Regions from separate parts of the Silvania sp. genome, predicted to be linked through region 1. Evidence: predicted binding sites of a transcription regulator. Region 1 holds the regulator's gene; each other region holds the start of a gene.

Region 1 (4,289 bases):
GGACATGGCCATTCGCAAGGCCCGTGATTTAGGCAAACACATCAGCTACTTTGGCCCGGATGCCAACGACTTTGGCCTGCTGGAGCAAACCTTTGCCGAGTATGGGCGCAGCGGTACGGGCCATGCGCGCAAGTACCTGCACACCTACGATGAAGCGGTGCCGTGGAACCAGGTACCGGGCACCTTCACACCGTGGCAGCCGCTGCCGGAACCCACCGACGTACTGTTTTATGAGGGGTTACACGGCGGGGTCGTCACGCCGCAGCACGACGTGGCGCGCCATGTTGATCTGCTGGTGGGCGTCGTGCCGATTGTCAACCTGGAGTGGATCCAGAAGCTGACGCGCGATACCAGCGAGCGCGGACACTCGCGAGAAGCGGTAATGGATTCAGTGGTGCGCTCCATGGAAGATTACATCAACTTCCTCACCCCACAGTTTTCACGCACCCACATTAACTTCCAGCGCGTGCCGACGGTGGATACCTCCAACCCGTTTGCCGCCAAAGCTATTCCTTCGCTGGATGAGAGCTTTGTGGTGATTCATTTCCGCAATCTGGAGGAGATCGATTACCCCTGGCTGCTGGCCATGCTGCAGGGTTCGTTTATCTCGCATATGAATACACTGGTGGTGCCGGGCGGGAAGATGGTGCTGGCAATGGAGCTGATCATGACGCCACTGGTTCAGCGGCTAATGGAAGGGAAGAAGATCGCCTGATTTCGTGCCCGGTGGCGCGATGTTTACCGGGCCTGAGGGTGTATTCCGGGCCCGTAGGCCGGGTACAACGCGCCGCCCGGCTTTTTACGTAAGCCCTACGCCTCGATCACTTCATACGAGTGCGTAATCTTGACTGCTTTTTCCAGCATCAGCGCCACCGAGCAGTACTTCTCAGCCGACAGGTCGACCGCACGGGACACCGCCGCATCTTTGAGCTCTTTGCCGGTTACCAGGAAGTGCAGATTGATATGGGTGAACAAACGCGGCGCTTCTTCACGACGTTCAGACGTTAGCTTCACTTCGCAGTCGGTCACATCGTGGCGCCCTTTTTGCAGGATCGATACCACGTCGATCGCACTGCATCCCCCCGCAGCCATCAGCACCACTTCCATTGGACTTGGCGCTTTGTCACCGGAGTTGCCATCCATCAAAATCTGGTGCCCGGAAGCTGACTCGCCGAGGAACGTTAACCCTTCAACCCATTTAACACGCGCTTGCATTTTATTCACTCCAGGTTTGCATTTTTCATGACAGATTACGCGCCAGTAACAATTCTGGCAACGGAAGGCGACCTGCATCAAGCTGAAGCGAGACACCAGGAGACACGCAGCAAAACCTATGCTAAAACAGTCGGGATGCTACAGTAATACATTGACGTTACACATGTATGCAGAGGACATCACACATTACAGGCTGCTAATTTTGTGACAGCCCGTTTCCCAGGTACGGGGAAGAATTCGATTGCAACCCCAGAGTAAAAGGTGCACATCCTGGCTCTGGAGATAGCTTATAACAGAGGATAACAGCGCATGGTGCTTGGCAAACCGCAAACAGACCCGACTCTCGAATGGTTCTTGTCTCATTGCCATATTCATAAGTACCCATCGAAGAGCACGCTGATTCACCAGGGTGAAAAAGCGGAAACGTTGTACTACATCGTCAAAGGCTCAGTAGCAGTGCTGATCAAAGATGAAGAAGGCAAAGAGATGATCCTCTCTTACCTGAATCAGGGAGATTTCATCGGCGAGCTGGGCTTGTTTGAAGAAGGTCAGGAGCGTAGCGCCTGGGTTCGTGCAAAAACCGCGTGTGAAGTGGCAGAGATCTCCTATAAGAAGTTCCGCCAGCTGATCCAGGTTAACCCGGATATCCTGATGCGTCTCTCTTCGCAGATGGCTCGCCGTCTGCAGGTCACGTCGGAGAAAGTGGGTAACCTCGCCTTCCTGGACGTTACCGGCCGCATCGCTCAGACCCTGCTGAACCTGGCGAAACAGCCCGATGCCATGACCCACCCGGACGGAATGCAAATTAAAATCACCCGTCAGGAAATCGGTCAGATCGTCGGATGTTCTCGTGAGACAGTGGGTCGTATCCTGAAAATGCTGGAAGATCAAAACCTGATCTCCGCCCACGGTAAAACTATCGTGGTCTACGGAACGCGTTAATTCCGTGCAAACGGCGTGACATCGCAAGGTGGCACGCCGTTTTTGTCTCTCTCACCCATGTGGCGCAGACTCATCTATCACCCGGAAGTTAACTACGCACTGCGGCAAACCCTGGTGCTATGTCTCCCTGTGGCTGTGGGTTTGATCCTGGGCTATCTGCAACAAGGTCTGCTCTTTTCGCTCGTTCCGGCCTGCTGCAATATCGCCGGTCTCGATACCCCGCATAAACGCTTTTTCAAGCGCCTGATTGTCGGCGGGTCGCTGTTTGCTGGCTGTAGCCTGGCCGTACAGCTGTTACTGGCGCAGGATATCCCGCTACCGCTAATTCTGACCGTACTGGCGATGACCCTGGGCGTAACAGCGGAATTAAGCTCGTTGCACGCACGTCTGCTGCCCGCCTCGCTGATTGCCGCCATCTTTACCCTGAGCCTGGCGGGGAACATGCCGATCTGGGCGCCGCTTCTGATCTATGCCCTGGGCACCCTGTGGTACGGGCTGTTTAACTGGTTCTGGTTCTGGTTGTGGCGCGAACAACCGCTGCGTGAATCGCTGAGTTTGCTCTATCAACAGCTTGCCGATTATTGCGAAGCAAAATATACCCTGCTGACGCAACACACCGATCCCGAAAAATCGTTACCTCCCCTGCTGGCCCGCCAGCAGAAGGTCGTGGATCTGATTAGCCAGTGCTATCAGCAGCTGCACATGCTGGCAGCCAATAAAAATCATGAATATAAACGCCTGCTGCGCACCTTCCAGGTGGGACTCGATCTGCAGGAGCATATCTCCGTCAGTCTGCATCACCCGCACGAGGTGCAAAAGCTGGTCGAGCGCAGCCATGCGGAATCGGTACTGCGCTGGAATGCCCGGACGGTTGCCGCACGACTGCGCGTGCTGGCGGACGATATTTTGTATCACCGCTACCCTACCCGTTTCACCATGGATAAGCAGCTTGGTGCGCTGGAGAAAATCGCCCGTCAGCATCCGGATAACCCGGTAGGCCAGTTCTGTGCATGGCACTTCAGCCGCATTGCCCGCGTGCTGCGAACCCAGCGCCCACTCTATCCACGCGACCTGATGGCAGATAAGCAGAAACGCCTGCCGCTGATCCCGGCCCTGAGAAGCTATCTTTCGCTGAAATCCGCCGCCCTGCGCAACGCCGCACGCATCAGCGTGATGCTGAGTATCGCCAGCCTGATGGGCGTTGCCCTGCATCTGCCAAAACCCTACTGGATCCTGATGACAGTGCTGTTCGTAACCCAGAACGGCTATGGCGCCACACGGGTACGCATCCTCCATCGGGCGGGCGGCACACTGGCAGGGCTGATTATTGCGGGTATCGCCCTGCACTTCCACGTGGCGGAAGGTTTTACGCTGACGGGGATGTTGGTGATTACGCTGGTGAGTTACCTGTTTATTCGCAAGAACTATGGCTGGGCGATGGTGGGCTTCACGGTCACGGCGGTGTATACCCTGCAGCTGCTCACCCTGAATGGCGATCAGTATATTTTCGCCAGGCTGGTCGATACCCTGATTGGCTGCCTGATTGCCTTTGGCGGGATGGTGTGGCTGTGGCCGCAGTGGCAAAGCGGGCTATTGCGTCAGAACGCCCACGATGCGCTGGAAGCGGATCAGGAGGCTATCCGGCTGATCCTCAGTGACGATCCGCAGCCGACGCCGCTGGCCTGGCAGCGCATGAAGGTTAACCAGGCGCACAACGCCCTGTTCAACTCGCTGAATCAGGCGATGCAGGAGCCCGGCTTTAACTCGGCTTATCTGGCGGATATGAAACTGTGGGTCACGCACAGCCAGTTCATCGTCGAGCATATCAACGCGATGACCACCCTGGCGCGCGAGCATACGATGCTGACGCCAGACCTGGCCCAGCGTTATCTGCAGTCGTGTGAAATTGCCCTTCAGCGCTGTCAGCAGCGTCTGGAATATGATTCAGCCGGTGAAAGCGGCGATGAGAATATCCTGGAAGCACCCGAAACCCTGACGTACGGCCCGATGAGCACGCTGGAACAACATCTCCAGCGCGTGCTGGGGCATCTGAACACCATGCACACCATTTCGTCAGTGGCATGGCGGCAGCGCCCGCATCACGGCATCTGGTTAACCCGACTTCTGAAACG
Region 2 (4,289 bases), on a different contig from region 1:
CTAACAGCACGGCTTCCGCGATCGGCTTGCCTTCATCAAGGGCGACGGCCAGTGCGGCGTTAAAGCTGTCGCCCGCGCCGTTGCTGTCGACCACATCGACCTTACAGGGTGGGATTTCCTGCGTGTCGTGCTGGCTGAAGACCGCAGATCCCGCCTCACCGAGGGTCATCACCACGTACTGGCAACCCGTTTCGAGCAGCAGATCGGCAATTTCGCGGTTACTGCGCCCATCATCCGGGGCCAGCCCCAGCGCCACGCGGGCTTCGGTTTCATTCGGGGTCAGATAGTCGATGGCGCTCAGGTCGATGCCGCGTAAATTGCGCGCAGGCGCCGGGTTAAGAATGGTGGTTTTCCCCAGCGCTTTGGCTTTTCGCAGGCCGTAGAGCGCGGTATCGAGCGGGATTTCAAGCTGCGCGAGCGCCACATTGCACTCCCGGATATGCGCCAACGCGCTATCCACCAGCGCGGGGGTAAAGAGCTTATTGGCTCCCATATCCACCACGATAATATTGCGCGCCTCGTTATCTTTGACGATCAGTCCCGCTCCGGTAGGCAACGCGTTGGTGAGCGTCAGCGCCCGAATATCAACCCCTTCCTGCTGCATCAGGCTGACAAATTCATGTCCGAAGGCGTCATCGCCGACCACGCCAGCGTAAGCGACATCCGCGCCAAGGCGGGCGGCCTGGACCGCCATATCTGACCCTTTTCCGCCCCAGGTCTGACGAAAATCGCGGCCAATCAGGGTTTCCCCGGCGAGGGGGATACGGTCGGTTGTCATAACCAGCGCTTTCGCGTAGCTACCGAGAATAAATACGCTCATCACATTCTCCGTTCACTGTGCTGTTTGTTTTCATTGCGGGACGAAGTGCCGTCAACGCACTGCCGACGGCATCCGTCAATCAGTAAGCGTTGATGTCGCCTGTCAGGCCTTTCACCAGTTCAGGGCCTGAGCTGGTGCCCACGAGCTCCGCTCCCGCGATGAACATCTCTTTCATTTTTTCCAACGTGTTGACTTTACCGGAAACTTTTACCCGGCAAGGTGCCTGAATATTGGCTTTGAGAAGTCGAACATCTTCTGCCGTTGCCGCGCATCCCCCTTTGCCCCAGCCGCTGGATTGTTTCACCCAATCAATACCGGCTTCGTACGCATAACGGGTGGCTTTGATTTTCATCGCCTCTTCGGTGATAAACCCGAACTCCAGCATCGCCTTCACTTTCATCCCCAGATCGTGGGCAATGTGAGTGACCTCTTTCAGCTCGTTGAAGTAGCGGTCATCCATGCCCCCCAGCAGGAAGCCCGGGTTTGGCGGGAAGTCGAACTCATCCGCGCCCTCTTTGGCCAGTTCACGCACCACGGCGACTTTCATTGCCGTGGTGTCGTTGGCCTGCGGGAAGTTAACGGTGGTCGCCACACGCACGCCGCTGCCTTTCAGAACGTCCTTCGCCACAGAGACCCAGCAGGGGGCGATCATCGCGGCGTCAAACTGATACTCCATGCAAATGTTCAGGTGCTGAATCAGCCCTTCATAGGTCAAATCTGCGTTGACGTTAGTGAACTGGATGGCTTTGGCGACCTGGCGGGGATCATTGAAATCAATCATCTACATCTACTCCTGTTGGCTACGTTTATGCATTTCACTGTAGGCAGCCTCAACAAAAAGTGTGATAGCCAGGATTCCCGGCAATATGGACAGAATTTCCACGTCAATAAAGTTGTGAGCATGTTCAAAAATCTACCGCTGCTCTGGCGACAGAACATGTCTTTTTCCCCTTGCCATGCTTTGATGAATCAAGGGTCAGCGGCATTTTCTTGCTCAAATCGGAATCAGGTATGGATAAGCGGGTGCAACAAACACAGGTTCTGGCGAACTGGTATCGGGAATCAGACAAGTTTTCGACGTTAATGAACTACCAGATCCTGCGCGCGGGACATATTCGAACAGCCGAGAACTTCCGTGTCCGACGCCAGTCGGTGGTGGGGCATGAACTGATTTTTTGCCTGAACGGCAGCGGCTTTGTGCGGCTGGAAAACACCCTTTATGAGGTGCAGGCCGGGTGTCTGGTCTGGCTGCCCGTCCGCTGGCCGCACGAGCACTACCCGAACAAAAACGATCCCTGGGAGATATTATGGCTGCGCATTGATAGCGCAAAGCTAAGCAATATCATGCAGATACTGGATGTTTCTCAGAACCCTGTTTTTCAGTTCGATAACCCTGGGAAGATCACTGAGATTTATCACCATATCTTCAGCCTGATGCAGAGCCACACCTTAGTGACGGATGCCCAGTGCGACGAACTCTGCGCCCGACTGATCTGCACCCTGCTGGAGAACCGTAGCGCCGAGGCGACAAAATCCCCGGTGATTACCCATCGCGGGCTGGGACGACTGATTTACCAGATCCACAGCCACTACAGCGACGACTGGGACATTGAGAAATTTATGCAGCACTGCCAGGTGAGCAAGTCCCAGCTGTTCCGTCTGTTTCAGACCACCTTTAACCAAAGCCCACTGAAATGGCTGAAGAACTATCGTCTGTCACAGGCGCGTCGACTGCTGGTTGAAACCCAGGAGACGATAGGTCGCATCTCGGGCCAGGTGGGGTATAACGATCCCCTGCATTTTTCCCGTGATTTTCATCGCGCGGTAGGATTATCCCCCAGCGAGTTTCGCCGCCGGGAGCAGCGGTTGGACTGGGAGCAAACCCAGGTGGAGCGCCTGGAGAAAGAGAGTGCGGAGGGTAAAGGATAAGGCGACGTCCACAGCGCTAATTATTACCCGGAGTGGGTTAAAAAAGGATGTTCTCGAACAGAATATCCCTATTGCCCATCAAATATAAAAACCTTTCTCAAGCGTATTATCGATTCACCTAAAAATAACCCCTAATACAAATATCCCAAATTGTTATTAAGATTAATCTAATGTTCTGGTAATTTGGGCTTTTCGTTACATTGAGATAACATTATCGACATGGAATTAACATGAATCTTAATTCCTTTTTTATTGTCGTGACCCATTTCAATATTTTTTTGCATCAAATCGTTTACTTTTGAATATGCAATATTGCTCTACCAATGCAGGCTGAACGAATGGTAAATAAATACAAACTACATGAGTTTTTGGATGTACAACGTCTTCAGACCCTGCAGGATAACTTTTCAAAATCGATGATGATCGCGCTGGTGGTGGTGGATGAAAATGGCGTTCCCGTCACCAAACCCAGTGGTTTTTCGGACTTCTGCGCACGCTCTCGCCTCAACCCTACGCTGACCCATCACTGCTATGAAAGCGACAAAGCCGGCGGGCGTGCGGCGATGCATGCCCGGGAACCGGTGGTGTACCGCTGCTACTGCGGTTTTGTGGAATTTGCCGTCCCTATCATGATTAACGATCATTACCTCGGTGCATTTATTTCCGGGCAGGTCAAGGTGGAAGAGGAAAAAGAGCGCAGTATTCCCTATATTCTTAATAACAATGAGATCTGGGAAGAAAATCCATGGTTGATTAATTTGCATCAAAATACGCGAAGAATGAACTATGAACGTTTTGAATCCACTGCCTCTACGCTATTACACGTTTCTTCATACCTGGTGGAACAGGCACACGCCAATAATATTCAACGTGAGTTGCGTAAAAAAGATCTCGAGCTGACCAATGAACTAAGAATGCGCGTTGAAATTGAGCGTTCGTTACATGAAGCAGAATTCAAAGCACTCTCTTATCAGATTAACCCGCATTTTTTATTCAACGTATTAAATACCATAGGCCGTCTGGCGTTTCTTGAAGATGCCCAGCGCACCGAAACCATGGTGCACGATTTTTCCGACATGATGCGCTATCTCTTACGCAAAAATAACCGTGGACTGATTACGCTGCGCAATGAAATGAATTACGTGAACAGTTACATGTCGATACAGAAAGTGCGGATGAGCGACCGCTTCGATTATCTGTACGACATCCCCGAAAAGTATCTGGATGTGGTCTGCCCATTTTTGATCCTGCAACCTCTGGTGGAGAACTTCTTCAATTACGTGGTTGAGCCGCGCGACACCAGCAGTCATCTATTGATCCGCGCCACCGATGACGGCCAGGATGTGATTATCGAGGTCACAGATAACGGCGACGGCATCTCGGGGGAGGCTATCGACCAGATTTTATCAGGCGATCAAAATCTCCAAAAAGGCAGCATCGGCATTAACAACATAAAAAATAGATTAAAGCTGTTATTTGGTGAGAGCTACGGCCTGGAAATCATGAGCGCCAACAAGCCCAGGATGGGTACAACCATTAA
Region 3 (4,289 bases), on a different contig from region 1:
CACCCAGCATCGGCATACCCATGTTGAACGGCACCGGGATCGGCATCGGGAACGGCATGCTGTCCTGTGGGGTACCAATACGTTTTTTCCATACCACCTGATTGGTTTTCAGATCCAGCGCGGAAATATAACCCCAGGCAGGCTGTTTACACGGCAGGCCAAACGGTGACAGGAACGGGTTCAGCGTCACGCCAAAGGGTACGCCGTACTGCGGCTGGATACCGGCTTCGGTCCCGCTGCCTTTAGCGTCTTTCGGTTGTTCCATCGGGTTGCCCGGGCCGCGTGGGATCAGCTTCGAGACAAACGGCAGCGCCATTGGGTTGGCAATTGCCACCTGACGGTTTGGATCGACAGAGATACCGCCCCATTCGAACATCCCCAGGTTCCCCGGGAACACCAGCGTGCCCTGCTCGGACGGCGGGGTGAAGATGCCGTCATAGCGCAGCTGATGGAACATCACGCGGCACACCAGCTGGTCGAACATGGTGGCACCCCACATGTCCGCCCCGGTCAGATCTTTCTTCGGACGGAAGCTCAGGTCCGAGAACGGCTGGGTTTTAGTGACGTAGTCGCCTTTCGCCGCACCCTGCGGTACCGGTTTTTCCGGGGCAGGGACCACCAGCTCGCCGGTACGACGGTCCAGCACAAAGATGTTGCCGGTTTTCGCCGGGGCATACACCACCGGAACCGTTTTACCGTTTACGGTAATGTCCGCCAGCGTTGGCTGGGACGGCATATCCATATCCCACAGATCGTGGTGAACGGTCTGATAGCTCCAGGCCAGTTTCCCGGTGGTCGCGTTCAGCGCCAGTACGGAGCTGGCATAACGCTCCTGCTCTGGCGTGCGGTTACCGCCCCAGATATCCGGCGTGGTCACGCCCATCGGCAGATAGACCAGGTCCAGCTTCGCATCATAGGCGGCTGGTGCCCAGGAGTTTGGCGAGTTAAAGGTGAAGGTGTGCTCATCCGACGGAATGGCGTTAGGATCTTTCGCGCCAGGATCGAAGGCCCACAGCAGTTTACCGGTATTCACGTCAAAACCGCGGATCACGCCGGAGGTTTCGCGGGTCGAGAAGTTATCGGTAACCGAACCGGCAATCACGATGGTTTTATCGGTGATGATCGGCGGCGAGGTCGGTTCATACAGACCCGGGGTGGTATCCGGCATGTTGGTCTGCAGATTCAGAACGCCTTTGTTGGCGAAGGTTTCGCACAGCTTGCCGGTTTCGGCATTAAGGGCAATCAGTCGACCGTCGTTCACCGGCAGCATGATGCGGCGTGGACAATCGGCAATCACCTCCGGGCTGGCGTTATCGGCACGCGCTTCGTGGTAAGAGACGCCACGGCAGGTCACGTGCTGGAACGAGGTATTGGTATTCAGCTGCGGATCGTAGTGCCATTTCTCTTTCCCGGTCGCCGCATCCAGAGCGAACAGACGCTGGTGTGCGGTACAGAGATAGAGCATGTTGCCCACTTTGATGGGGGTCACTTCGTTGGTCAGTTCACCCGGATCGTTAGGCTGCTTCAGGTCGCCGGTGCGGAACACCCAGGCTTCTTTCAGATTGTGCACGTTATCGGCATTAATCTGCTTCAGCGGGGAGTAGCGTTGACCTTCCTGATTACGACCGTAGGCAGGCCAGTCGGCATCGGCCACCTCAGAGATCGCCGCCGCAGGCGTGGAGTCGGCATTCAACGTGCCTTTCACTTCCTGCGGATCGTTAAAGCCCGCCCAGGTCAGCATCCCGCCGGTGATCAGTAACGCCACCACCAGCGCCGTCACAGCACCGCTGGAAGGCACCATCAGTCGACGCCAGACAAATGGCAGGATTAGCCAGATGCCGAAGAAGACGAGGATATCGCTGCGCGGGGTTAGCGCCCAGAAGTCGAAGCCGACTTCCCACACGCCCCAGATCATGGTGGCCAGCAGCAGGACGGCATAGAGCCACAGGGCCGATTGTTTACTGCGCCATAACAGAACGGTGACGCCGAGCATCACCAGGCCAGCAACAGGGTAATACCAGGAGCCGCCAATGGCGACAAGCCAGGCTCCGCCGATGAGTAAATACAGTCCGCAAAAAGCTGCGAACAGCGCTGTTAACACAACGAGGAGTCGTGAATGTTGTTTTTTTGTTTCCGCCATAAAGACACTCTTTAAGTTTCATTAATTTTTTAGTAGCAATTAAGTATAGGTCTTAACAAGTGTGATCGGAATCACAAATCTGGCTTTTGTGAACTCATGCGCCAGGAGAATCTATTTGCTGGTATACTTCACGGCTTATGCAGCGATGTCGGACGCTGAATTTTCGGCATTGAGATATTTGTTCTAAAATCATACGGTTAGTAAAATGAAACATACTGTTGAAGTGATGATCCCGGAAGCGGAGATCAAAGCGCGTATCGAAGAACTCGGTCGTCAAATTACCGAACACTATAAAGACAGCGGCAGCGAGATGGTGCTGGTGGGTCTGTTACGCGGTTCCTTCATGTTTATGGCCGATCTGTGCCGTGAAGTGCAGGTGTCCCATGAAGTCGATTTTATGACCGCCTCCAGCTACGGCAGCGGTATGTCGACCACCCGTGATGTGAAAATTCTCAAAGATCTGGATGAAGATATTCGCGGCAAAGACGTGTTAATCGTCGAGGACATCATCGACTCCGGTAACACCTTGTCGAAAGTGCGCGAAATCCTGAGCCTGCGTGGACCAAAATCGCTGGCGATTTGTACCCTGCTGGATAAACCGACCCGCCGCGAAGTGAACGTGCCGGTTGAGTTTGTCGGATTCTCGATCCCGGATGAGTTCGTGGTGGGCTATGGCATCGACTATGCACAGCGCTATCGCCATCTGCCGTATGTCGGCAAAGTCGTGCTGCTGGACGAGTAAAAGAGAACGCCGGGTTATCCCGGCTTTTGTTTACTTGTGGTTGACGTGTTTCTGCATCAGGTTAGACACACCCTGACGGTAACGCTGCTCCAGCGTTTCGCGGTTGGTGGCGGTCACTTCCAGGTCGCGCAGCAGGCCGTCGTGAATGCCGTAAGCCAGACCGTGAATGGTCACTTTCTGTCCGCGCTTCCAGGCGGACTGCATAATGGTGGAGTGGCCGAGGTTGTACACCTGCTCCATCACGTTCAGTTCACACAGGGTATCCAGACGACGTTCCTGCGGCATCGCGCCCAGCAGTGAGCTATGTTTGAACCAGATATCACGGATGTGCAGCAGCCAGTTGTCGATCAGACCCAGTTCCGGATTCTCAACCGCCGCCTGTACACCACCGCAGCCGTAGTGGCCGCAGATAATGATGTGTTCGACTTCCAGCACATCCACCGCATACTGAACCACAGACAGGCAGTTCAGGTCGGTGTGAATAACCAGGTTGGCAACGTTACGGTGTACAAACAGTTCGCCAGGTTCGAGGCCCGTCAGACGTTCAGCAGGTACGCGGCTGTCGGAGCATCCAATCCATAGAAAGCGTGGTTTCTGCGCCAGAGCCAGTTTCTCAAAAAATCCGGAATCTTCTTCCAGCAGCATCTTTGACCATAGTGCGTTATTGCTGATGAGTGTATCTATGTCATTCATGGAGGGGTAACGACCTGTAACCGAGTGAGTGCGTTGCGCTAATATAGGGCAACTCGATTTTTTTTTAAACCAACACATCGCGTGTCAGAACAATGGGTAAGTCTACTTCATGACAATTGCACTGGAGCTCGAGCAGCTTACAAAAACCTATCCGGGGGGCGTTAAGGCCCTGCGCGGGATAGATCTTAAAGTCGAAGCCGGTGATTTTTATGCGCTTCTGGGGCCTAACGGGGCAGGAAAATCCACCACCATCGGCATTATCAGCTCGCTGGTGAATAAATCCTCCGGTCGGGTGAGCGTGTTTGGCTACGATCTGGAAAAGGATGTAGTCAACGCCAAACGCCAGCTGGGACTGGTACCGCAGGAGTTTAACTTCAATCCGTTTGAGACCGTGCAGCAGATTGTGGTTAACCAGGCGGGTTACTACGGCGTGGAGCGTAAAGAGGCGGTTGAGCGCAGCGAAAAGTATCTGAAACAGCTCGATCTGTGGGAAAAACGCAACGAACGTGCGCGTATGTTGTCCGGCGGTATGAAGCGCCGTCTGATGATCGCCCGCGCGCTGATGCATGAGCCAAAACTGCTGATCCTCGATGAGCCTACCGCCGGGGTGGATATCGAACTGCGCCGCTCAATGTGGGGCTTTTTGAAGGATTTAAACGACAAAGGCACCACCATCATTCTCACCACCCACTATCTGGAAGAGGCGGAGATGCT

The links. The regulator CRP, encoded in region 1, controls carbon source genes, mostly activating them, when cyclic AMP is high. The targets are predictions, from matches to a motif close to ATGTGANNNNNNTCACAT.
Region 2: the regulator CRP is predicted to act here: its motif matches at 1,714-1,731, upstream of deoC (deoxyribose-phosphate aldolase).
Region 3: the regulator CRP is predicted to act here: its motif matches at 2,200-2,217, upstream of hpt (hypoxanthine phosphoribosyltransferase).

What each region holds. Positions count from the first base shown of each region.
Region 1 covers NZ_JBOGBT010000108.1:70,076-74,364, reverse strand. Annotated here, with positions in the region: gene ACRDD5_RS21645 (phosphoribulokinase) at 1-715, shown strand, start outside; gene ACRDD5_RS21640 (OsmC family protein) at 811-1,215, opposite strand; gene crp (cAMP-activated global transcriptional regulator CRP) at 1,525-2,157, shown strand; gene ACRDD5_RS21630 (YccS/YhfK family putative transporter) at 2,215-4,289, shown strand, end outside.
Region 2 covers NZ_JBOGBT010000062.1:1,747-6,035, forward strand. Annotated here, with positions in the region: gene ACRDD5_RS12065 (ribokinase) at 1-820, opposite strand, end outside; gene deoC (deoxyribose-phosphate aldolase) at 900-1,601, opposite strand; gene ACRDD5_RS12075 (AraC family transcriptional regulator) at 1,844-2,749, shown strand; gene ACRDD5_RS12080 (sensor histidine kinase) at 3,088-4,289, shown strand, end outside.
Region 3 covers NZ_JBOGBT010000039.1:17,215-21,503, reverse strand. Annotated here, with positions in the region: gene ACRDD5_RS07880 (glucose/quinate/shikimate family membrane-bound PQQ-dependent dehydrogenase) at 1-2,140, opposite strand, end outside; gene hpt (hypoxanthine phosphoribosyltransferase) at 2,346-2,882, shown strand; gene can (carbonate dehydratase) at 2,913-3,575, opposite strand; gene ACRDD5_RS07865 (ABC transporter ATP-binding protein) at 3,685-4,289, shown strand, end outside.